DNA from 4 places in the Cedecea davisae genome. Region 4 is predicted to be linked to each of the others. Evidence: riboswitches for the same ligand, from Rfam matches in the RefSeq annotation. Region 4 holds a riboswitch; each other region holds the start of a gene.
What was found. Region 4 has a riboswitch for thiamine pyrophosphate ahead of thiM (hydroxyethylthiazole kinase). Riboswitches for the same ligand answer to the same signal wherever they lie in the genome.

Region 1: another riboswitch for thiamine pyrophosphate. It lies ahead of tenA (thiaminase II); the one in region 4 lies ahead of thiM (hydroxyethylthiazole kinase).
Region 2: another riboswitch for thiamine pyrophosphate. It lies ahead of thiE (thiamine phosphate synthase); the one in region 4 lies ahead of thiM (hydroxyethylthiazole kinase).
Region 3: another riboswitch for thiamine pyrophosphate. It lies ahead of thiB (thiamine ABC transporter substrate binding subunit); the one in region 4 lies ahead of thiM (hydroxyethylthiazole kinase).

The regions. Positions count from the first base shown of each region.
Region 1 covers NZ_CP172054.1:1,674,432-1,679,868, forward strand. The annotation lists gene ACG1VR_RS08260 (ABC transporter permease) at 1-58, opposite strand, end outside; gene ACG1VR_RS08265 (ABC transporter ATP-binding protein) at 55-795, opposite strand; gene tenA (thiaminase II) at 792-1,472, opposite strand; TPP riboswitch at 1,533-1,635, opposite strand; gene ACG1VR_RS08275 (LLM class flavin-dependent oxidoreductase) at 1,795-2,817, shown strand; gene ACG1VR_RS08280 (DUF1349 domain-containing protein) at 2,847-3,422, shown strand; gene ACG1VR_RS08285 (gamma-glutamylcyclotransferase family protein) at 3,469-3,795, opposite strand; gene ACG1VR_RS08290 (UvrD-helicase domain-containing protein) at 4,712-5,437, opposite strand, start outside.
Region 2 covers NZ_CP172054.1:4,547,010-4,552,446, forward strand. The annotation lists gene nfi (deoxyribonuclease V) at 1-96, opposite strand, end outside; gene hemE (uroporphyrinogen decarboxylase) at 111-1,178, opposite strand; gene nudC (NAD(+) diphosphatase) at 1,215-1,988, opposite strand; gene ACG1VR_RS21730 (Rsd/AlgQ family anti-sigma factor) at 2,086-2,589, shown strand; TPP riboswitch at 2,641-2,751, shown strand; gene thiE (thiamine phosphate synthase) at 2,840-3,523, shown strand; gene ACG1VR_RS21740 (HesA/MoeB/ThiF family protein) at 3,516-4,271, shown strand; gene thiS (sulfur carrier protein ThiS) at 4,255-4,455, shown strand; gene thiG (thiazole synthase) at 4,457-5,236, shown strand; gene thiH (2-iminoacetate synthase ThiH) at 5,236-5,437, shown strand, end outside.
Region 3 covers NZ_CP172054.1:4,058,176-4,063,612, reverse strand. The annotation lists gene thiP (thiamine/thiamine pyrophosphate ABC transporter permease ThiP) at 1-1,032, opposite strand, end outside; gene thiB (thiamine ABC transporter substrate binding subunit) at 1,008-1,991, opposite strand; TPP riboswitch at 2,024-2,125, opposite strand; gene sgrR (HTH-type transcriptional regulator SgrR) at 2,161-3,819, opposite strand; gene sgrT (glucose uptake inhibitor SgrT) at 3,907-4,086, shown strand; gene ACG1VR_RS19375 (sugar efflux transporter) at 4,199-5,377, shown strand; gene leuD (3-isopropylmalate dehydratase small subunit) at 5,417-5,437, opposite strand, start outside.
Region 4 covers NZ_CP172054.1:1,516,856-1,522,292, reverse strand. The annotation lists gene yegS (lipid kinase YegS) at 1-657, shown strand, start outside; gene fbaB (class I fructose-bisphosphate aldolase) at 698-1,750, opposite strand; gene thiD (bifunctional hydroxymethylpyrimidine kinase/phosphomethylpyrimidine kinase) at 1,919-2,719, opposite strand; gene thiM (hydroxyethylthiazole kinase) at 2,716-3,504, opposite strand; TPP riboswitch at 3,543-3,639, opposite strand; gene lpxO (lipid A hydroxylase LpxO) at 3,867-4,769, shown strand; gene ACG1VR_RS07580 (DoxX family protein) at 4,813-5,217, opposite strand; gene ACG1VR_RS07575 (FMN-dependent NADH-azoreductase) at 5,260-5,437, opposite strand, start outside.

The DNA of each region.
Region 1 (5,437 bases), 160 kb from region 4:
CAAATACCGCCAGGCCGCGGCGCAGGCGAACCAGGACGTGTTCTTTCTCCCCGGTCATTGCGCGGCCCTCATCAGCTGTTGCAGCAACCCGGCCTGGCTTTTCAGCAGATCGGGATCGTCCGGCGCACGCGGAGGCTGCCCGGCAACAACGTGCGTATCGTCGATACCCGCAGGCCAGCGCGACAGCACCAGGATACGGTGGCTGAGGCGGCAGGCTTCCATCGGGTCGTGGGTTATCAACAGCACGGTATTCTCCGCCAGCAGCTCGGCGGCCAGATCCTGAATTGCGGTGCGGGTGATGGCGTCCAGTGCAGAAAACGGCTCGTCCATCAGCACGATGGGCCTACGTTCATATAGCGTCCGTGCGATGGCGGCGCGCTGGCGCATACCGCCAGAAAGCTCTGCCGGTAAGGCGCGAGCGTGACCGCTCAAACCTACCCGCTCAAGCAGATGAGCCGCCCATTGCTGGTCAACCGTTTCACCCCGCAGGCGTGAGCCAAGCGCCACGTTTTCTTCGATAGTCAGCCACGGATAAAGCAGGTCTTTTTGCCCCATCCAGGCCATTCGCCCGGCAATGGGCTGCCCATCGCTGCCGGTAACGCTCCCGGCGTCAGCCTGCGCAAGCCCGGCGATTATCTTCAGCAGGCTGGTTTTTCCCGCGCCGCTGGCCCCGAGCAGGGCAACAAAACTGCCGCCTGCAATATCGAAGTTCAGCTTCTCGAAAATGACCTGCTTACCAAAGTGCAGGCTGAGATCCCGTACCTGAATGCCGGGTGGGGTTAGCTTGCCGGTCATGAGGCGTTTAGCCCCATCTGCCAAAAGGCCGACTCCAGCCGGGTGGCGGTGGTGAAAATCTCCGCCAGTTCAGGTAAGCGGCTTTCGGCACCGCGCTGGTGGCCGACGGTTTCAAGCAGGTTGATAGAGGCCTGCACTCCGGCCAGATAACCCTCATCACCGTAATTGCGTATCCACGAAGCATAAGGATTGCCTTCCATCACCGTGGCAGGGCTGTGCAGCAGGTTCAGGCCAATTTCAGCGTAACCTGCCACGCAGGGCATCAGGGCTGCCAGCAGATCGAGCGCGTCGCCGGAGTGGCCGATGTCCAGTACGTAGCGGGTGTAGTTTATGGTTTCCGGCGCTTCCTGCTGGGCCACAATTTGCTCTTCGCTTAAGCCCCAGCGGGTGCAATAGGCGACGTGCAGCGGTAGTTCGGCAACGATGGCATTGAGCGACGCGGTGGCGGTGCGCATTTCCGGCAGGGTGCGGAGTTTGCTGACCAGCAGGGCATAGGCTCGGGCAAAGTGGATCAGGAATAGATAATCCTGGGTCAAATAACGGCGAAACGCGGCTTCGGGCAGGGTGCCGACGGCTAATTGCTGGATAAACGGGTGAGCAACGTAGTCCTGCCAGTGGCTACCAGCCTGCTGGCGTAACCGTCCGTAAAGACCCTTTTCGAAAAGTGGGGTGAACATTGGACCTCCTGAATAAGTGGAGATCCGGGCACGCTGGGGGTGAGAACAGGCCATAGGCTAAGCGCTATGGCCGACCGTCCCTTCGCTGGCATGACCCAGATCAGGTTCAAAGGGTTCGGCTTACGCCATCTCAGCCCATAACAGGACACCCCTCGGAGGTGCCTGTTATACGATATTTACTTTTTGATTACAATCGCCGTCGGGGAGCCTGGCGGCTGGCGTAACTGTTTCGTTTAGTGCGGTTTACGGAGATTTCGCTGGCGCAGGAGGCGCAATTTTTGTCACTGTAAGCCTGTGATTTCGAGTCTGAGGATAGTCCCCGATGAAAAAAATTGGTTTTCTGTCGTTCGGCCACTGGTCGCCTTCTCCCCAGTCCGGCACCCGTTCAGCGGCCGACGCGCTGTTGCAGTCCATCGATCTTGCCGTTGCCGCCGAAGAGCTGGGCGCGGACGGCGCTTATTTCCGCGTTCACCACTTCGCCCGGCAGCTTAGCTCCCCGTTTCCCCTGCTGGCGGCCATTGGTGCAAAAACTAAACGTATAGAGATTGGCACCGGCGTTATCGACATGCGCTACGAAAACCCGCTCTATATGGCTGAAGATGCCGGAGCGGCAGACTTGATTTCCGGCAGCCGTTTACAGCTCGGCATCAGCCGCGGCTCGCCCGAGCAGGTGATCGACGGCTGGCGCTACTTCGGCTATGTTCCTGTCGAAGGCGAAACCGAAGCCGATATGGCTCGCCGCCATACCGAAGTCTTTCTTGAAGCGCTGAAGGGGGAAGGCTTCGCGGAGCCTAACCCTCAGCCGATGTTCCCAAACCCGCCGGGCCTGCTGCGCCCGGAACCCTATTCCGCGGGATTGCGGGAGCGTATCTGGTGGGGCGCAAGCTCTAACGCCACCGCCGTGTGGGCCGCGCAGCTGGGCATGCATCTGCAAAGTTCGACGCTGAAAAACGATGAAACCGGCGAGCCGTTCCACATCCAGCAGGCTAAGCAGATCCGCGCCTACCGCGAAGCATGGAAAGCGGCGGGGCATACCCGCGAGCCGAGAGTTTCCGTCAGTCGCAGCATCTTCGCCCTGATGGACCAGCGGGACCGCAGTTACTTTGGCGGCAGCGGCAAAGAGGGTGACCAGGTCGGCTATATCGACCAGCAAACCAGAGCTATCTTCGGGCGCAGCTACGCCGCCGAGCCGGAGCTGCTGATCAAACAGCTGGCGCAGGACGAAGCCATCGCCGAAGCCGATACGCTGCTGTTAACCGTCCCGAACCAGCTGGGCGTGGATTATAACGCGCACGTTATTGAATCTATTCTCAAATACGTCGCGCCTGAATTGGGCTGGCGTTAAGCGAAGGCAGGAACCAGAAGGGCGTCGTGATGCATACGGATTTTTACTGGATTAATGAACCTCAGGTGTGGAAACAGGAAAACGGCTCTCTTGCGGTGATAACCGATGAAAAGACCGATTTTTGGCGAAAAACCTGGTACGATTTTGAAAGATTCTCCGGCCATTTTTATGGACGCGAAGTCGCCGGTGATTTTACTTTCCAGGTGAAAGCAAAAGCAGATTTCAGCGCGCTCTATGACCAGGCTGGCATCATGTTTGTGGCGAATAAAGAGCGTTGGCTAAAGGCCGGGATTGAGTTTAATGATGGCGCACCGGCTATCGGCAGCGTGTTAACGCTTGACCAGTCTGACTGGGCAACCGGGCTTTTCCCCGGTGATGCCCGTCAGTTCTGGATGCGCCTGACCCGTAAAGGTGACAGCCTTCGCCTGCAATATTCGGTAGACGGTAAAACCTGGCCTTTGTTGCGGCTGGCGCATTTCCCGGTGACGGAGAAATGCAGCGTAGGAGTTATGTGCTGTACCCCGGAGCGGGGAGGGCTGGCGGTAACGTTCGAAGATATTGTGCTAAGTGATGCGCTGGATAAAGACCTGCACGATTTAAGCTAATGTCTGGACATTCTAAAGCCTGCCCTGGGAGACATGGCGGGCTGTTTTAGCGCGGCTTTAGCTGGTAAATCCAGGCGGTAACCTTCTGGCCCTCAAGGGTTGTGACCTCGACCTTAACGCGGTCGTAGCCATCTTCAAATTCGTCCAGCATCAGCCAGTGCGCATGGAGATTGCTGGATAAGAACAGGTAGCCCTGAACCTGAGGGCCATCTTTATCCAGCACAATGCCGGGGAAGTCAGCGGCAGCTCCCCAGCCTCTCTCATAAAAGGTACCGGTCACATAGCCCGGCAGCCACTCACCGCCGATGTTTTCCATAATATGAGCATTGGAATGACCGGGGCGCAGCGTACCGTAGACAAATAACGAATCCATATTTCCTCATCATTTAAAGCAATAAGAAGCCAGCAGGGAGCATCGCTCTCAAAATACGGTTTAATGATTTGGCCCGCAACTGAAATGCAAAACAGCAAAAAGCCCGCTTAAGTTTCCTTAAGCGGGCTTCTCAAATATGGCTCCTCTGACTGGGATCGCCTTTGCCATTAAATGGCTGATTGACAAGCTAAACCTAAAAATTGGGGTTGTCAAGACCACAAAAATGACCACTAATTTGGTTCATGAGAGCATTCAATGAGTTAGCTTAATAGTTTCAAAGTTTCTATGTATTCTTAGCATGACGAGACTTGTTCTGGTATCCAGACTGATACTCATCGTAATGACTGTATAAGAAACTACATTTGAGCTTTTTCTGTTTTGTCAGAATGATGTACGATACATAAAGAACACATTTTTAATATGATAAAACACTCTCTGAAGAATAAACTGATTTTTTTAAAAACATACGATTAAAAAAAATAATAGTTCCTTATGAATATTACTGTTGCTATGGGGTATTTATAGCAACAGCGTCGTTATACGAAATAGTAATATCACTATTGAGTTAAATCACGAATATTCCAACCTGCAAGTTCATGTTTTGAAATATGCTCGACCGGAAACCCTGATTTATTCATTGCAATACACAATAAATATTTAGGTCTTGTGAGTGCAACATATATTTGCTTCATGAATTTCTTTTTTCTGGCTTCTGACGGTTGTGTTAGATTTTCTAAAAGAATGTAGTCAATTAAGGTTGTTATATCATTAGTATGATATTTTGTTTCTAGAAGTAAAGTTGCAGCATGCGTCTCTCCTTTTACAGAATGAATTGTTGCAATTTGATTCTCTATAACCCTTCCCTCAATTTCAAAAGGGATAATATTTCTAGTTGGACTATCAAGGGTTTCATTTATTAGATTATGCTCAAAAGATAAAAAATGTGATTTCGATAAGAAACATTAATACCTAAGTAAGCCAATAACAAGGCAACAGAATCCCCCCAGGTTTCTTCGGATATTTCATTTGTTATTAAGGACATCGCTAACAAGTTAAAATCAACAAAAAGTGAAGATAACTTAAGGTGTTTTTTTATGTTTGCAACTGATATATCAGATTTTGAACCATCTTGCATTGTGATCTGAGAATTAGATACTCTCCCAAAATGAATAATTCCATCAAGGATTGTACGGTAAGATTCACTGTTACGATTTTGTTGTCGAGCAACATATATATATTGAATTAATTTAGTGTTTTTGAATCCTACCGTAGAATCAGTTTTTTCAAAATTCTCATAATAACTGTAAATCGTTAAAGAGTTTTCATTTTTTTTACCAACTGCACCAACAGATTTTATTGGATATTCACATTTAATAGGAACTGTTTGCGAGCATAAATTAGCGAAATGCTCAAATACACTAGTGCGAGAACTATCATCAACAAGAAATATTGTATGTAGTGGTTGATTGGGATGAGAGATTTCTGATGTTAAATTTATGCGATTATAACTTAGATTTCTAGCAATTGATGCGATAGAACTATTAAAGCGATGACTATTTTTTATTTTTTCTAACTCTGCTTGATTATAGGTTTGGTTCTCTTCCTCATTAGTCCCATAAATAGCTTGGTCAGGATCGCCAAA
Region 2 (5,437 bases), 1.9 Mb from region 4:
GGCTATCAGCCCCGGAGGAGACTGTTCAAGCTCGTCCTCGCGGATGACCTTTGAGGCCAGTTCAAGCTGCTGCTCTCGTAATGCGGCGAGATCCATCTCTTCCCTCCCCGTCAGGAACGGTGATATTGCGCTGATAGGCGGTGTACGGCTTCAACGAAGACGCCAGCATGTTCAGGCGGCACATCCTGATGAATGCCGTGCCCAAGGTTGAAGACGTGGCCTTCTCCCTGCCCGAAACCGGCCAGAATGGTAGCAACTTCTTCTTCGATACGCGCCGGCTGAGCGTAAAGCATCGACGGGTCCATATTACCCTGCAGAGCCACTTTGTGGCCTACGCGACGGCGAGCGTCGGCGATGTCCGTGGTCCAGTCCAGGCCCAGGGCATCACAGCCGGTTTCCGCCATCGCCTCCAGCCACTGCCCGCCGCCTTTGGTGAACAAAGTCACCGGCACGCGGCGGCCTTCGTTTTCACGCAGCAGGCCGTCGACAATTTTATGCATGTAGTAAAGCGAGAACTCTTTATAGTCACGCCCGCTGAGCGCCCCGCCCCATGTATCGAAAATCATCACCGACTGCGCACCCGCACGGATTTGCGCATTCAGGTAGAGCGTCACGCTCTGAGCCAGCTTGTCCAGCAGCAGATGCAGCGCTTTCGGATCCGCAAACATCATCTTTTTAATCACGGTAAAGGCTTTGCTGCTGCCACCTTCAACCATATAGGTCGCCAGCGTCCACGGGCTGCCGGAGAAGCCAATCAGCGGGACTTCGCCCTTCAGCTCGCGGCGGATAGTCCGCACCGCGTTCATCACGTAGCCCAGTTCGCCTTCCGGATCGGGGATCGGCAACTTTTGAATGTCGGCCATGTTCTTAATCGGCGAACTGAAGCGCGGGCCTTCACCGGCTTCAAAGTAGAGCCCAAGCCCCATCGCGTCAGGAATAGTCAGGATATCGGAGAAGAGGATCGCGGCGTCCAGCGCATAGCGGCGCAGAGGTTGCAATGTGACTTCGCAGGCCAGTTCCGCATTTTTGCACAGCGACATAAAATCGCCGGCCTGGGCGCGGGTTGCCTTATATTCCGGCAAATAGCGGCCCGCCTGGCGCATCATCCACACCGGGGTAATATCAACGGGCAGGCGCTGCAGGGCGCGCAGGTAACGATCGTTCTTCAGTTCAGTCATTTTTAGAATTTCCTTTGGCTGTATGCGGGCAGTTTATCACTCATACTCTGCCCGACACAGGGCGACGGTATCTTCAATCAATCGGCGCGCAACGGTTCCCGGCGGCGGAAGCAAAGGCAGCTGGTCGTAGCGATACCAGCCCGCATCCAGCAGCTCCTTCGGATCGATTTTTATCTCACCGCTGTGGTAGTCCGCCGTAAAAGCGGTCATCAGCGACTGCGGGAAAGGCCAGGGCTGAGAAGTGACATACTTCAGGTTTTTCACCTGGATACTGCTCTCTTCCATCACTTCCCGGGCGACGGCCTGCTCCAGCGTTTCTCCTACCTCGACAAACCCGGCCAGAACGGTATACACGCCGCCTCTATGCCGGGTGTGTTGCGCCAGCAAGATATGATCATCTCGGCGGATGGCCACGATGATGCATGGCGCAATTTGCGGGTAATAACGCTCGCGGCAGTGGCCGCAAAGCATGGCCCATTCGCTTTTGCTGGGGTGCATTTCATGGCCACAGTAGCCGCAAAACTTGTGCGAACGGAAGAATTCCGTTAGCTGAACGCCGCGCCCGGCAAGCTGGAAAAGACCGACATCCTGGTCCAGTAATTGCCGTAAAGAACCCATATCTGCCCGGCGATTTTCACGCACCAGCCAGACCGGCTCGCCTTCCCATTCGCCAATCAACCTGCCGCTGGCGCCAATAAGCTGGAACTCGGCGGCGTTACCGTGAGGTAAATCACCTTGTGGCAGCCATATTTTTTGCTCATGGCTGACTATCCACCAACCATGATCTAAGTTTTGAATAACACGTTCCATAACCTGGTGCACATCCCCGAGTTCACTGATATAAACAATTAGTTAATACATTTTGGGTTAGTTTGCGTTCAATCTTTTAACTCACGGAGTCTCGATCATGCTTAACCAGTTAGCCAATCTGACTGAGCGCGTTGGTGGTAGTAATGAGTTAGTTGACCATTGGCTCCAGGCCCGTAAACACCTGTTGGTTGCCTATTACAACATGGTCGGGATCAAGCCTAACAAGGAATCGCACACCGCGCTCGACGAAAAAGCGTTAGATAATTTCTGCCATGGCCTGGTGGATTACCTCTCTTCCGGTCATTTTAGTATTTACGAGCGAATTATCAGCAACCTGGAAGGGAGCAGCCCGCTGCTGAGCGCCGCCCAACTTTACCCCCAGCTGGAAGCCAATACCCAGCAGATCATGGATCTTTATGATTCGCACCTCGAAAACGCCATCGACCGCGACAGCTGGGTCGAGTTTCAGCAGGCGCTTTCCGAGATAGGCGAATGCCTGGAATCTCGCTTCTCGCTGGAAGACAGGCTGGTTTTACTGGCTATCGATAACAATCTGGATAGCAGCGCCAGCGATCCTGCCGGGGTGGCAAGTCCCGCTTGAGTTGTTAGCTATTAACGAGTAATTTACAACTTCCCCGCCGCAAGGCGGGAAGCATTCTTGTCGGAGTGCCGAGTGTGTTATGCACCGGCTGAGACCGTTAATTCGGGATCCGCGGAACCTGATCAGGTTAAAACCTGCGAAGGGAACAAGAGTAATTCTGATTTTGGGTACCCCCGGTTCGGGCGGCCCACATCCAGTACTCCCTCCGTCCTCCCGGCAAGCCACTTCCTGATAAATACTGGAATGCGCTATGTCTGCATCTGAGAAAAATTCTGGTCGCCGCGAATCGCGCGCCCTTGCTACGATAAAACCCTATCCCGCCACCTCAAAGAGGCTCGGCCTGTACCCGGTTGTTGATAGCGTTGAGTGGATTGAGCGTCTGTTAGACGCCGGTGTACGCACCCTCCAGCTGCGAATAAAAGACAAGCGAGATGAAGAGGTTGAAGCGGATGTTGCCGCGGCCATAGCCCTCGGCAAACGCTATAACGCTCGCTTATTTATTAACGACTACTGGAAGCTTGCCATTAAACACGGCGCTTACGGTGTCCATCTCGGCCAGGAAGATATGGACGTAGCCAACCTCGTCGCCATTAGCGAGGCCGGATTACGTCTTGGTCTTTCCACGCACGACAATATGGAAATGGATCGCGCTCTGAGCGCCAGTCCTTCCTACATCGCACTCGGCCACGTTTTCCCGACGCAAACTAAACAGATGCCATCCTCTCCGCAGGGTCTGACTAAGCTGGCAGAGCATATTCAAACGCTCGGCGAGTATTCCACCGTCGCCATCGGCGGCATCAGCATTGACAGAGTACCCGCCGTTCTGGCGACCGGCGTCGGCAGCGTTGCCGTGGTCAGCGCGATCACTCAGGCCGCAGACTGGCGTGCCGCCACCGCCACGCTGCTTGAACTGGTGGGAACCGGCGATGAATGACGCGGACTTTATGCGCTACGGCCGTCAGCTTCTGCTGGAGGATGTGGCTATCAAAGGGCAGGAAAAACTGCTCGCCAGCCGGGTTTTGCTTATCGGGCTTGGTGGTCTGGGCTCTCCGGCGGCGCTGTACCTGGCCGCTGCGGGCGTTGGCACGCTGACCGTGGCGGACGATGACAAAGTGCATATCAGCAACCTGCAACGCCAGATCCTGTTTACTTCCGAAGATATCAATCAGCCAAAGTCTGCCGTAGCCCACCAGCATTTGCAGCGCCTGAACCCGGGCGTAACAGTTGTGCCCTTGCAGGAGAGATTAACCGGCGAAACGCTGCATAACGCGGTAAATGAAGCCGATGTGGTGCTGGACTGTAGCGACAATATGCCCACCCGCCAGGCGGTGAACGCAGCCTGCGTGGCAACCGGTACGCCGCTCGTTACCGCCAGCGCGGTCGGTTTTAGCGGCCAAATGATGGTTCTCGCCCCGCCCTGGGAGCATGGCTGCTACCGCTGCGTCTGGCCGGATGAAAGCGAGCCGGAACTCAACTGCCGTAACGCCGGAATTATAGGTCCGGTCGTTGGCGTGATGGGAACACTCCAGGCGCTGGAAGCAATCAAATTACTTACCGGCATGGCTCCGGCTACCGGCTTATTGCGCCTGTTTGACGCCCGCCAGCACGGCTGGCAGACGCTGAAGATGCAGAAGTCGGCAAATTGCCCGGTTTGCGGAGGGCGAAATGCGCATTCAATTTAATGATGAACCTCTGGAATGTGCCGCTGGCCTGACGCTCGCCGCCCTGCTCGCTCAGCTTGAGCAGGGTAAAACGGGCGTCGCGCTGGCGGTGAACCACATTATCGTGCCGCGTGAGCAATGGAGCGACCATTTGCTGCGTGAGGGCGACTCTATTTTGCTGTTTCAGGCGATTGCCGGAGGCTGATATGTTAAAAATTGCCGATAAAACCTTTTCTTCCCGCCTGTTCACCGGCACCGGAAAATTCGCCTCCAGTCAGCTGATGATCGCGGCGATCCAAGCTTCCGGCTCCCAGCTTGTCACTATGGCGATGAAACGCGTTGACCTGCGCACCCGCAGCGATGAAATCCTGCAGCCGCTTCTGGAGGCGGGTATTCAGCTGCTGCCTAATACCTCCGGAGCAAAAACGGCAGAAGAGGCCATATTTGCAGCTAAACTTGCTCGCGAGGCGCTGGGCACCCACTGGGTGAAGCTTGAGATCCATCCTGACGTACGCTACCTGCTTCCCGACCCTATCGAGACGCTAAAGGCGGCCGAAGCGCTGGTCAAACAGGGTTTTGTGGTGCTGCCTTACTGCGGCGCAGATCCGGTTTTGTGTAAACGTCTGGAAGAGGTTGGCTGCGCGGCGGTGATGCCTCTTGGGGCACCCATCGGTTCGAATCAGGGGCTACAAACTCGTGCCCTGCTGGAAATAATCATCGAGCAGGCCAGAGTGCCGGTAGTTGTGGATGCCGGAATTGGTGCGCCAAGCCACGCCGCAGAAGCGCTGGAAATGGGGGCTTCTGCGGTACTGGTCAATACGGCGATAGCCGTTGCGCGCGATCCGGTGCAGATGGCAAATGCCTTCCGCCTGGCCGTGGAAGCAGGAAGCTTTGCCGCCGGGGCAGGCTTAGGCCCGCGCCACCAGCAGGCGCAGGCATCCAGCCCGCTGACCAGCTTCCTGCAATTCAGCGAGGACAACGGCTAATGACGGAAACTTTTAGCGATCGCTGGCGGCAGCTCGACTGGGATGACATCAATCTGCGTATCAACAGCAAAACTTCTGCGGATGTAGAGCGGGCGCTGGCCGCCCCACGCCTGACGCAGGATAATCTTATGGCCCTGCTCTCTCCGGCCGCCAGCCGCTATCTTGAACCGCTGGCCCGGCGGGCACAGCAGCTTACCCGCC
Region 3 (5,437 bases), 2.4 Mb from region 4:
GATAACTCCGGCGGCAACCGCAATGCGCAGCGAAGTCCAGAGCGCCTGCCAGAGCGCGGCCTGCCGGAGCACGCTGCTCATGCTGCTATTGACTCCGTCGAACATCACCGCCAGCAAAGGCGGGAGCAATAGCAGCAATGCCAGCCCGATGAGCAGGCCATCGCACAGTTTACGGCGCAGAGAATCCTGCGGATCTCGCCAGCCTTGTAGCTGGCTTGAACCCACGGGGATAGCCTTGCTTAGTCTTTGGCTGAACAGCACCAGCCCAAGGCAGCAAGCCATTTGCAGCAGCGCAAGCAGCGCGGCTCTGGCAGGATCGTAGTCGTAGCTCAGGGCCTGGAAGATAGCCAGTTCGATGGTTGTTGCCTGAGGTCCTCCGCCCAGCGAGAGCACGGTCGCGAAACTGGCAAAGCAGAGCATAAAGATAAGCGCTCCGGCCGGCAGAATTTGCCGCCGCAGCCACGGCCATTCGACGAAGTGAAAGAAATTCCAGCCCTGCATACCCAGCTGCGCGGCCAGCTGGCGCTGCTCTGATGGAATATTATTCAGCGCCTGGAGCAGCAGGCGGGTGGCCATCGGCATGTTGAAAAAAACATGCGCCAGAAGGATGCCCTGTAAGCCGTAAGGCGAGAAATTCCACTCGAGGCCAAGCCAGCCGCAAAGCGTTGCCAGCCAGCCTTCGCGCCCGTAAACCGAGAGAATGCCAAATACCGCGACAAGCACCGGCAGCACCAGCGTCATGGCGCACAGCCGCAGCAGCGCCATACGGCCTGGAAAACGCCGTCGATAAAGCGCCCGAGCTAAAAAGATAGCCGGGAAAACGGAGAGTGCGGCGGAAAGAAAGGCCTGCCAGAAAGAGAAGCGCAGAACATGCCAGATATAGCTGTCCTGCAGCAGCGCGGAGACGTCCGTTTGCGGAGCGTTAAACCACAGCGCAAGGAAAGCCGCCAGGGCTACCGCCACCACCAGCGTGGCGGCAAATAGCCCTGGATAGAGCCAGCCGGGGATCAGCGGCTGACGGCGCGTTGCCATTCACTAATCCAGGTTGCTCGTTGGGCCGCGACCTGCTGAGGCGTAAACTCCAGCGTGGTTTGCGGTTTCACCAGCCCGTCAAAACCAGCGGGTAATTTCACGTCGGTTACCGGGTACATCCAGTTGCCGGTAGCGATAGTGTTCTGGAACCCAGGGGTGGTAATGAATTTGATAAATTTCTCCGCCAGCTCGGGCTGTTTGCTGCTGGCAAGACGCCCGGCAACTTCAACCTGCAGGTAGTGGCCTTCACTGAAGTCCGCGGCTGCGTAGTTGTCTTTCTTCTCTTCAATGATGTGGTAAGCCGGGGAGGTGGTGTAGCTCATGACCAGGTCGGCTTCACCTTTGAGGAACAGGCCATAAGCTTCGCTCCAGCCTTTGGTGACGGTGACGGTTTTTTTCGCCAGCTTCTGCCAGGCTTCTGGCGCTTTGTCGCCATACACTTTCTGCATCCAGAGCAGCAAACCCAGCCCCGGCGTGCTGGTACGCGGGTCCTGATAAATCACTTTCCATTTCTGCTCGCTTTCGACCAGCTCTTTCAGGCTTTTCGGCGGGTTTTTCAGCTTGTTTTTGTCATAAACAAAAGCGAAGTAGCCGTAATCATAAGGAACAAACGTGCTGTTTTTCCAGCCGCCGGGCACTTTCAGGCTGGCGGTGTCGATATTGGATGGCGCAAACAGTTTAGTTTGTGAAGCCGCGTCCAGCAGGTTGTTGTCCAGCCCCAGCACCACGTCAGCCTTGCTGTTTTTACCTTCCATGCGCACGCGGTTGAGCAGCGACACGCCGTCTTCCAGCGCGACAAATTTCAGTTCGCAGTTACAGTCGGCCTCAAACGCTTTTTTAACCGCCGGGCCAGGGCCCCAGTCGGCGGAAAATGAGTCGTAGGTGTAAACGGTTAATACGGGCTTAGCAAAAACGGGAGCGGCGACCAGCGCCAGCAGCGGCAGTAATTTTTTGAACACTTCGCACCTCTTATAAAAGGGGGCAAAGGAATTGAGCGGACTGTCTCAAATCCCTTCGCCGGCGTTATCCGGATCAGGTTCGACGGGTATTATCTCAGCGCGGACAATTTGTCCTGGCACCCCGTTGAGCAGGGAGGATTCTACTGATTTCCTCTGTGTTACGAAAGCGTTATGGGCCGGGTGGCGCAAACCAGGCGGATTTAAAATCAAACCAGCCGAGGGTGTTCATTCTTACCCCGCGCATACTGCGCTGACCTTCGATGCGCAACCAGTGGTGAATCAAGGGCATAACGTCGTTTCGCTCCAGCATTTGCTTGCACCATTCCGGCAGAGGAAGGGTTTTTCCGTGCCAGCGGCGGGCGTCGCCCTGCCAGTCCAGCGGCATGCATTTTTGGATAAGCGGCACTTCATACAGCTGGGCGAACAGGGAATATTCCAGCGGCATCGTAAAGTTAACGCTGTTCAGCCAGATATCGCTTTGCGCATCGCCCTGGTGCCACTCGGCGTAATCGACTTCCTGGATAATCAGCTTCACGCCCTGCTCGGCCAGCAGTTCGGTCATGATATTGCTGATAACGCGGTGTTCTACATGGTCGCGGTAGTAGGTGAGGGTAATGCTTTCGAGGCCAGCAGGCCTGGCGGGCAGCGGGCCGGGGCGCGAATGATGCCAGCGCGGCAGCAGGCCGTAGGCAGGGAACCAGTATTGCTGATACTGCTCGGCCGCACGGTAAATGAGATTGACCGGCGAAAGGATGTGGCCAATCCACTGGCGTACGCCTTCGTGAACGCCGAGCGTGGAGCGGCTGTCGAACAGCAGGTAGTAGCAGCCTTCTTCGGGGCGGCTTTCAACGGCTTTTTCGCTGTCCGGCATGCCCTGGAGCTGCACGCCGCAGCTCGACTCTTCCCCCACTTCCGGCAGTACCCAGAAGTTAACTTCATCAATCAGCGCCCGGAAGCCGAAGTAATCATCAAATGCGTGGATCTTCAGCTGGTTGCGATTATTACGGGCGACGGAATAAGGCCCTGTGCCAACGGGTTGGCTGGCAAAATCCGGCATCGTCGTCCATTCGCGCGGCAGGATCATGGCGTTAACGCTGCCCAGCAGCCACGGCAGCCAGTCATCCGGCTGGCTGAGATGAATATCCAGCGTCCAGGTGGTCGGGGAGGTTATCTGCGTGATGTGGGCAAACAGCGGCAGGGTATTGATGCGCTGTAGCGAGGTAATGATATCCAGCATGTCCAGCTCCCGGCCATGATGGAAATGAATGCCGGGGCGGAGAAAGAAGCGCCAGCGTAAAGGGGATATTTGCTGCCAGTGATGGGCAATATCCGCTTCCAGTTCCCCATTTTCCTCATTTATACGCGTCAGGCCGCTAAAAATTTGCCTTGCGATATGGGTTTCGGAGCGCCGCAGCGCCGAGCCGGGCAGCAGGTTAAGCAGAGGGCGGTAGTAAAGCACACGCAAAATATGGCGCCCCTGGCGGAAGCTGCGTCCCAAATGGGAGATAAGCATCTGGCGCACAGCCGCCTTATCGCCAACGATTTGCACCAGCTGATCGATGCGATCCTGCTCGAGCAAATCTTCGGCTCGCTGTTGCTGAAGCGCCAGCCCGGTGTAGAGGAAGGTGAGCTGCGAGCGTTTGCCGCGGCCCGCTTCGGCCTGCCAGCTTAGCCAGCCTTTTTCCTGCATGGCGTTCAGCAATGTGCGCATATGGCGACGTGAACAGCTCAGCAGCTCGGCCAGATCATTAAGCGTAGTTTCCTGTGGTTTGCCCTCGCAGCACTGCCACAGGCGGATGAATTGTTGTTGCAGACGTGACGAAGACATAAAAGAGGAACTCCCGCTGGAAACTCATCAATTTAACTATCCCTATATTACGTCAATAATCATCGGCGATGAAGCGAGGAGGTGTTTATGATGCGGTCATCACCTGTTAAGTTTTTCCAACAGTACTTTGCTGCGACACAATCTGTTCGTTCTGGATGGCTGGCTCGCCTGACGGTAGAGCAAAGACTAAGGATGCTCGAAGACTTGATGCAGTGGGAGGTTACAACCCCGATGCCCGAAAATACCCCCGCGCCGACTCATGTGTGACTGAGTATTGGTGCTTTTCACCGGCCAGCAGCTGTTTACTGCTGGCTTTTTTCGTTTAAAATTTACGCGCTTAGCCTCTGCCTTCGACTCCCTGGCCTTTTAAGGACATTCCATGCTCTGGTTTTTGACCCGCGCACGTCGTTTTAACCCGGTATATGCCGCTTTTATGGCTGTCGCTTTTATGATGGGGATAGCGGGTGCGCTACAGGCCCCAACGCTTAGCCTCTTTTTAACACGAGAAGTTGAGGTGCGCCCGTTCTGGGTCGGGCTGTTCTACACCGTTAACGCCATCGCCGGGATAGCCGTCAGCCTGCTGCTGGCAAAGAGATCGGACAGCCAGGGCGACAGGCGCAAGCTGATTATGGTGTGCTGTATGATGGCGGTTGCGAACTGCATTTTGTTTGCTTTTAACCGCCACTATCTGACGTTGATTACCGTTGGTGTGATGTTCGCCTCCATTGCTAACACCGCTATGCCGCAAATTTTTGCCCTGGCGCGCGAATATGCTGACCGCTCCGCGCGGGAAGTGGTGATGTTCAGCTCGGTGATGCGCGCCCAGCTCTCGCTTGCCTGGGTGATTGGCCCGCCGCTCTCTTTTATGCTGGCGCTGAAATACGGTTTTACCACCATGTTTCTTATTGCCGCCGGGATTTTTGTTATCTCGCTGGCGCTGATCGTTTTTGCTTTGCCTTCGGTTGCCAGGGTTGAGCAACCCGCCGAAGTTGCTATAACCCAGGTCAGCGGCTGGAAGGACAGTAACGTCCGAATGCTGTTTATTGCCTCAATGCTGATGTGGACCTGCAACACCATGTACATCATCGATATGCCGCTGTGGATAAGCCAGGATCTCGGCCTGCCGGACGAGCTGGCGGGCTTATTAATGGGCACCGCCGCCGGGCTGGAAATCCCTGCGATGATTCTGGCGGGCTACTATGTGAAGCGCTTCGGTAAGCGAAACATGATGGTGGTCGCGGTGGCGGCTGGCGTGCTGTTTTACCTCGGGCTGATTTTCTTTCACGGTAAGACGGCGCTGCTGGCCTTGCAGCTGTTTAACGCGGTGTTTATCGGCATTATTGCCGGGATCGGTATGTTGTGGTTCCAGGACTTAATGCCCGGCAGGCCGGGGTCTGCCACTACGTTATTTACCAACAGTATTTCAACGGGCGTTATTCTGGCGGGGATTTTACAGGGCGCGCTGGCGGAGAGTTTTGGTCACTATTCGGTTTACTGGCTGATGGCGGGGCTGGCTGCTGTTGCGCTTTACCTCACCAGCCGGGTTAAGAATGTTTGATAATTTTAGCCCTCTCCCGGAAAAGGAGAGGGCTAAGCGTTACTGCATAAAGGCCGGTAA
Region 4 (5,437 bases):
CCTGACAGGCGCCCGGCTCTGGGTATTTTACCGCTCGGGACGGCCAACGACTTCGCCACCAGCGCGGGTATCCCGGAAGATCTTGAAAAAGCGCTGCGCCTGGCAATAGCTGGCAAAGCGGCGGATATTGATCTGGTACAGGTCAATGACCACGCCTTTTTCATCAACATGGCGACCGGTGGATTTGGCACCCGCATCACCACTGAAACGCCTGAAAAGCTGAAAGCGGCACTCGGCGGCGTCTCCTACTTCATTCACGGACTCATGCGTATGGATATGCTAAAGCCCGATCGCTGTGATATTCGTGGAGACAATTTTAGCTGGCAGGGCGACGCGCTGGTGATCGGCATCGGCAACGGGCGTCAGGCTGGCGGCGGCCAGCAGCTTTGCCCCGAGGCGCTGATCAACGACGGTTTGCTTGAACTGCGAATTTTTACCGGGGAAGATTTACTCCCGGCGCTGCTGACGACGTTAACGCGGCCGGAAGAAAAACCCAATGTGGTAGAAGCAAAATCGGCGTGGTTTGAAATTTCTGCTCCGCACGATATTACTTTTAATCTGGACGGAGAGCCGCTGAGCGGCAAGCGCTTCCGAATCGAAGTACATCCCGGCGCTCTGGCCTGCCGGTTACCGCCAAACTGCGCGCTATTGGGATAAAGAAAACTCAGCCGTACCGCGAAGGTACGGCTGTTCATTCTTACGCTATCGTCACTTTGCCGCTCAGATAGACATCCTGCACCGCATTGATCAGCTTCACGCCGTCGGCCATTGATTTCTTGAATGCTTTACGCCCCAGAATCAGACCCATGCCGCCCGCTCGTTTATTGATAACCGCCGTGCGAACCGCATCCGCGAGATCGGTTTCACCGCCCGCCGCACCGCCGGAGTTAATCAGCCCCGCGCGCCCCATATAGCAGTTTGCCAGTTGATAACGAACCAGGTCGATTGGGTTATCGGTGGTCAGTTTGCTGTAGACTTTCTCGTCAGTATAACCAAAGTTCACCGCTTTATAGCCGCCGTTGTTCTCGGCCATTTTCTGCTTCACGATGTCGGCCCCGATGGTTGCCGCAAGGTGGTTAGCCTGCCCGGTTAAGTCGGCGCTTACGTGGTAATCCACTCCGTCTTTTTTAAAGTCCGGGTTGCGCAGGTAGGCCCACAGTACGGTAACCAGCCCCAGTTCATGCGCGCGCTCAAAGGCGGCAGAAATCTCTTCTATCTGCCGGCGAGACTCGGGTGAACCAAAGTAAATCGTCGCCCCAACCGCTACGGCACCCATATTGAACGCCTGCTCAACGCTGGCATACAGCGTTTGGTCATAAGTCGTTGGGTAGCTAAGGGTTTCGTTGTGATTAAGCTTCACAAGGAAGGGGATGCGGTGCGCGTAGCGGCGTGAAACCGAGGCCAGCACGCCATAAGTTGAAGCCACGCAGTTACACCCGGCCTCAATGGCCAGCTCAACAATGTTTTTCGGATCAAAATAGAGTGGGTTCGCGGCGAAAGAAGCACCGGCGGAGTGCTCAACACCCTGATCGACAGGAAGAATAGAAAGGTAACCCGTTCCGGCAAGACGCCCGGTGTTGTACAGCGTCTGCATGTTTCGCAGCACCGCTGGCGGGCGATTATTGTCGACCATGACTCTGTCAACGTAGTCCGCACCGGGCAGGTAAAGCTGATCTGCCGGAATAGTCATACAACGATGCTGTAACAAGCCGTCGGCGTCTTTGCCAAGCAACTGCGCAATATCAGTCATAATACGCTCCCGTAACGGCGGCGGGCACCCTGCCCTCCGCGCAAGAAAAATCCCGGCCCACGCAGTCAAAAAATGTGGGCAGCCCTAATCCTGGTACCCGCAGCGCAGATTCGCCAGTTAAAGCGCACTTTTGCACCCTTTCCAGGAGTAAAGCCAGCATGACACCGGTTACCACCACTCATGGAAGTGATGCACCGGCCCAATGCCGTGCCCGACTTCCAGCGAATCCGCCTGCGCCAACGCTTTCGATAGCCATATTTTTGCCGCAGCCACGGTCTGCCCCCAATCATCATGGCGCGGACGCAGCGCGGCTAACGCGGCAGATAAAGTGCAGCCGGTGCCGTGGGTATTTTTGGTCTGAACGCGTGGCGCGGTAAAACGCTGAGCGTCGCCCCGGGTAAACAACCAGTCCGGGCTTTCCTCATCGTCAAGGTGGCCGCCTTTCATCAGTACCGCCTCGCAGCCCATACCCAGCAGCGCTTCGCCCTGCTCACGCATCTCTTTTTCAGTTCGGGCGTGGGGAGCGTCAAGCAGCGCGGCAGCCTCAGGAAGATTTGGCGTAATTAAAGCTACGCGGGGCAGCAGCCTACGGCGCAGGCTTTCCACCGCCGAAGGCGCCAGCAGCGCGTCTCCGCTTTTCGCCAGCATAACCGTATCCAGCACCACATTTTGCGCCTGATAAAATGCCAGCCGCTCCGCCACCGCCTCAACGATGTCGGCCTCTGCAAGCATGCCTATCTTGGTTGTATCTATGCGCACGTCGCTTAAAACCGAATCCAGCTGGGCGGCAACAAATTCTGGCTCGATACGGTAGACCGACTGCACGCCGCGAGTGTTTTGTGCCACCAGTGCCGTAATCACGCTGGTGCCATAGGCGCCGAGCGCCGAGAAGGTTTTAAGGTCGGCCTGAATACCCGCCCCGCCGCTTGGGTCGGTGCCTGCGATGGTTAAGGCGTTGATTCGTTTCATGCCAGCACCTCCGCATTCAGTTGGTAGAGCGCATCGAGAAACGCGGGCGTAAAACTACCCGGGCCACGGCTGACGGCGATAGCCTGCTCCCCCGCCAGTGACATAAACCGACATGCGCTGGCAACGTTTTCAAGCATTGAGCCGGGCAAAGCGCAGCAGGCTGCCACTACCGCCGACAGCGCACAGCCGGTGCCTACCACGCGCGTCATCAGCTCCCCGCCACCGCTCACCGCAATAATCCTTTCGCCGTCGGTGACGTAGTCTGTCTCCCCGGTTACGGCGACCACCGCCCCGGTTTGCCGCGCTAGTTTCTGCGCCGCAGGCAGCGCGGAAAGGGCATCGTCCGTGCTATCCACGCCGCGCCCGCCGGCCTGCTCACCCGCCAGCGCGAGGATTTCAGAGGCATTACCGCGTATTGCTGCGGGTTTCAGGGCGATAACTTCATGGGCAAAACGGGTGCGGAATGCTAATCCGCCTACCGCAACGGGATCGAGCACCCAGGGCGTACCCGCCTGGTTCGCGGCCTGGATAGCCGCCAGCATCGCGCCCTGCCGCTCAGAGGTCAGCGTACCGATGTTAATCAGTAATGCGCTTGCCAGCGGGCTGAACTGAGCGGCCTCTTCGGCCTCAATGACCATCGCAGGCGCGGCCCCCAACGCCAGCAGTACATTGGCGGTAAAAGTTTGCACAACATCGTTGGTCATACAGTGAACCAGCGGGGAATGATGGCGAAGATGAAGTAAAACGGACGCGGCGCTGGCGCCGGGTAGCAGGTCAGGTTGCATAAGGTTAAGGCTCCTGTCCGGCGTGAAAGAAGGGACGCCGGACAGGCATCTGACTTCCCTACGCTGGCATTATCCAGATCAGGTGGTACGGGTATTTCTCAGCCTTCACAAAGAAGGGCACCCCGAGTCATTTAAAATCAAAATGTTGTGATTAATACATTGTGTTAATCGCGTTCAGAATAATGCCAGCGGGCAAGCATTTAGACAAGCGCCAAACCTGTCCGGCGATTATTTACTTCGCTAAAACCACTGCTAAGCTGTATTCCTGCAACAGATGCGAATTTAGTGTTCAGGGTACTCTGAACCTTTATAAAGGTTCGGCTGGGAACGATAAAAAACACACAGCGGTCAGATAATAGAATATGAAATATATCATTTTGCTTATTCTCGTTATTTCAGTGGTCTACGTGCATTATCGCGGCCGGGTTCGCTTCCGCTTCTGGCGGCAGCTCTCCGATCATTCAACTTTTACCGCCCCGCTCAACGGCTTTATGTATCTGTTTTCCAGGGTGCCCAATACGCCTTATTTAAACGTGCAGACTTTCCCCGAGCTGGCAATTTTGCAGCAGAATTGGGATGTTATTCGCGAGGAAGGGATAAACCTGCAAAGGCTGGAGCAAATTAAAGCCGCAGAGAAATTCAGCGATGCCGGGTTTAACTCATTTTTTAAAACCGGCTGGAAGCGCTTCTATCTGAAGTGGTATGAAAACGCCCACCCATCCGCAAGCCAGCTTTGCCCGAAAACAACCGAGCTGCTGCGCGCCATTCCTTCGGTCAAGGCGGCGATGTTTGCCACCCTCCCGGACGGCAGCCGACTGCCTCGCCACCGCGATCCTTACGCAGGATCTCTGCGTTTTCATCTGGGTCTGGCAACGCCAAATGATGACCGCTGCTTTATCGAAGTGGACGGCAAACGCTACAGCTGGCGGGACGGCGAAGGCGTGCTGTTTGATGAAACCTATATTCACTACGCGGAAAATACCAGCGGCGAGAACCGCCTGATCCTGTTTTGCGATGTCGAAAGACCGATGCGCTACCGCTGGGCGCAGTGGGTCAACCACTGGCTGGGGCGTAATCTGATGAGCGCCGCCTCTGCGCCTAATGATGAAAACGATCGGATCGGGGGAATTAACCGGGCTTTCCGCTATATCTACCAGATTCGCATCGTTGGCAAGAAGCTGAAAAGCTGGAATAAGACGGTTTATTACATCGTCAAATGGATTTTGTTTGGCGGTATCGCGGTACTTATCTGGCGGGCGTTTTAATACGGATTGAGGCCTCTGTTGAAGAGGCCTCTGATAAAGCGAATTACCGCAGCTGACGGCGCAGGCGGCGCGTATCAAAGCTCAGTGAAGTTGCCCCCAGCGCGGAGATTTGCAGCAGCCCTGACGCGATCATCAGGTTCTTCAGGAAGTGCAGCACGGTGTTCTGGTCGGCAAAGTTGTGGTGGAAGAATACCGCCGTCGCCACGGTGAAGATTGCCAGTAACGCAGCAATCAAACGAGTGCGATAGCCCACCAGCAGCAACACGCCGCCTCCCACTTCAGCCGCCAGGGCGATAATGTACCCGAGCAACGGGAACGGCAGCCCTACCGAGGCAATATAGCCCTGCGTCGCCTCAGGCGCGGCAATCTTCCCAAGACCGCTGACGATAAAAATCGCGGCAATCACAATACGACCCACGGTCGCGAAGTTAGTAGCGTATCTGTCCATTCGGGTTTCTCGTTAAATTGATTTAAGGCGCGAGGTCAGTTATCAGGACAGCGCGGCAATCTGCTCTTTTGCCTCGGCAAGCGCCGCGTTTTTAACTTCATCACCGCGGCTTACGCCCTCGGCACGGATCACGGTCACATCGGTCAGGCCAATAAAACCAAGCACCGCTTTAAGATAGGTTTCCTGGTGTTCGAGGAATGCCGCCGGGCTGTCGCCTGTG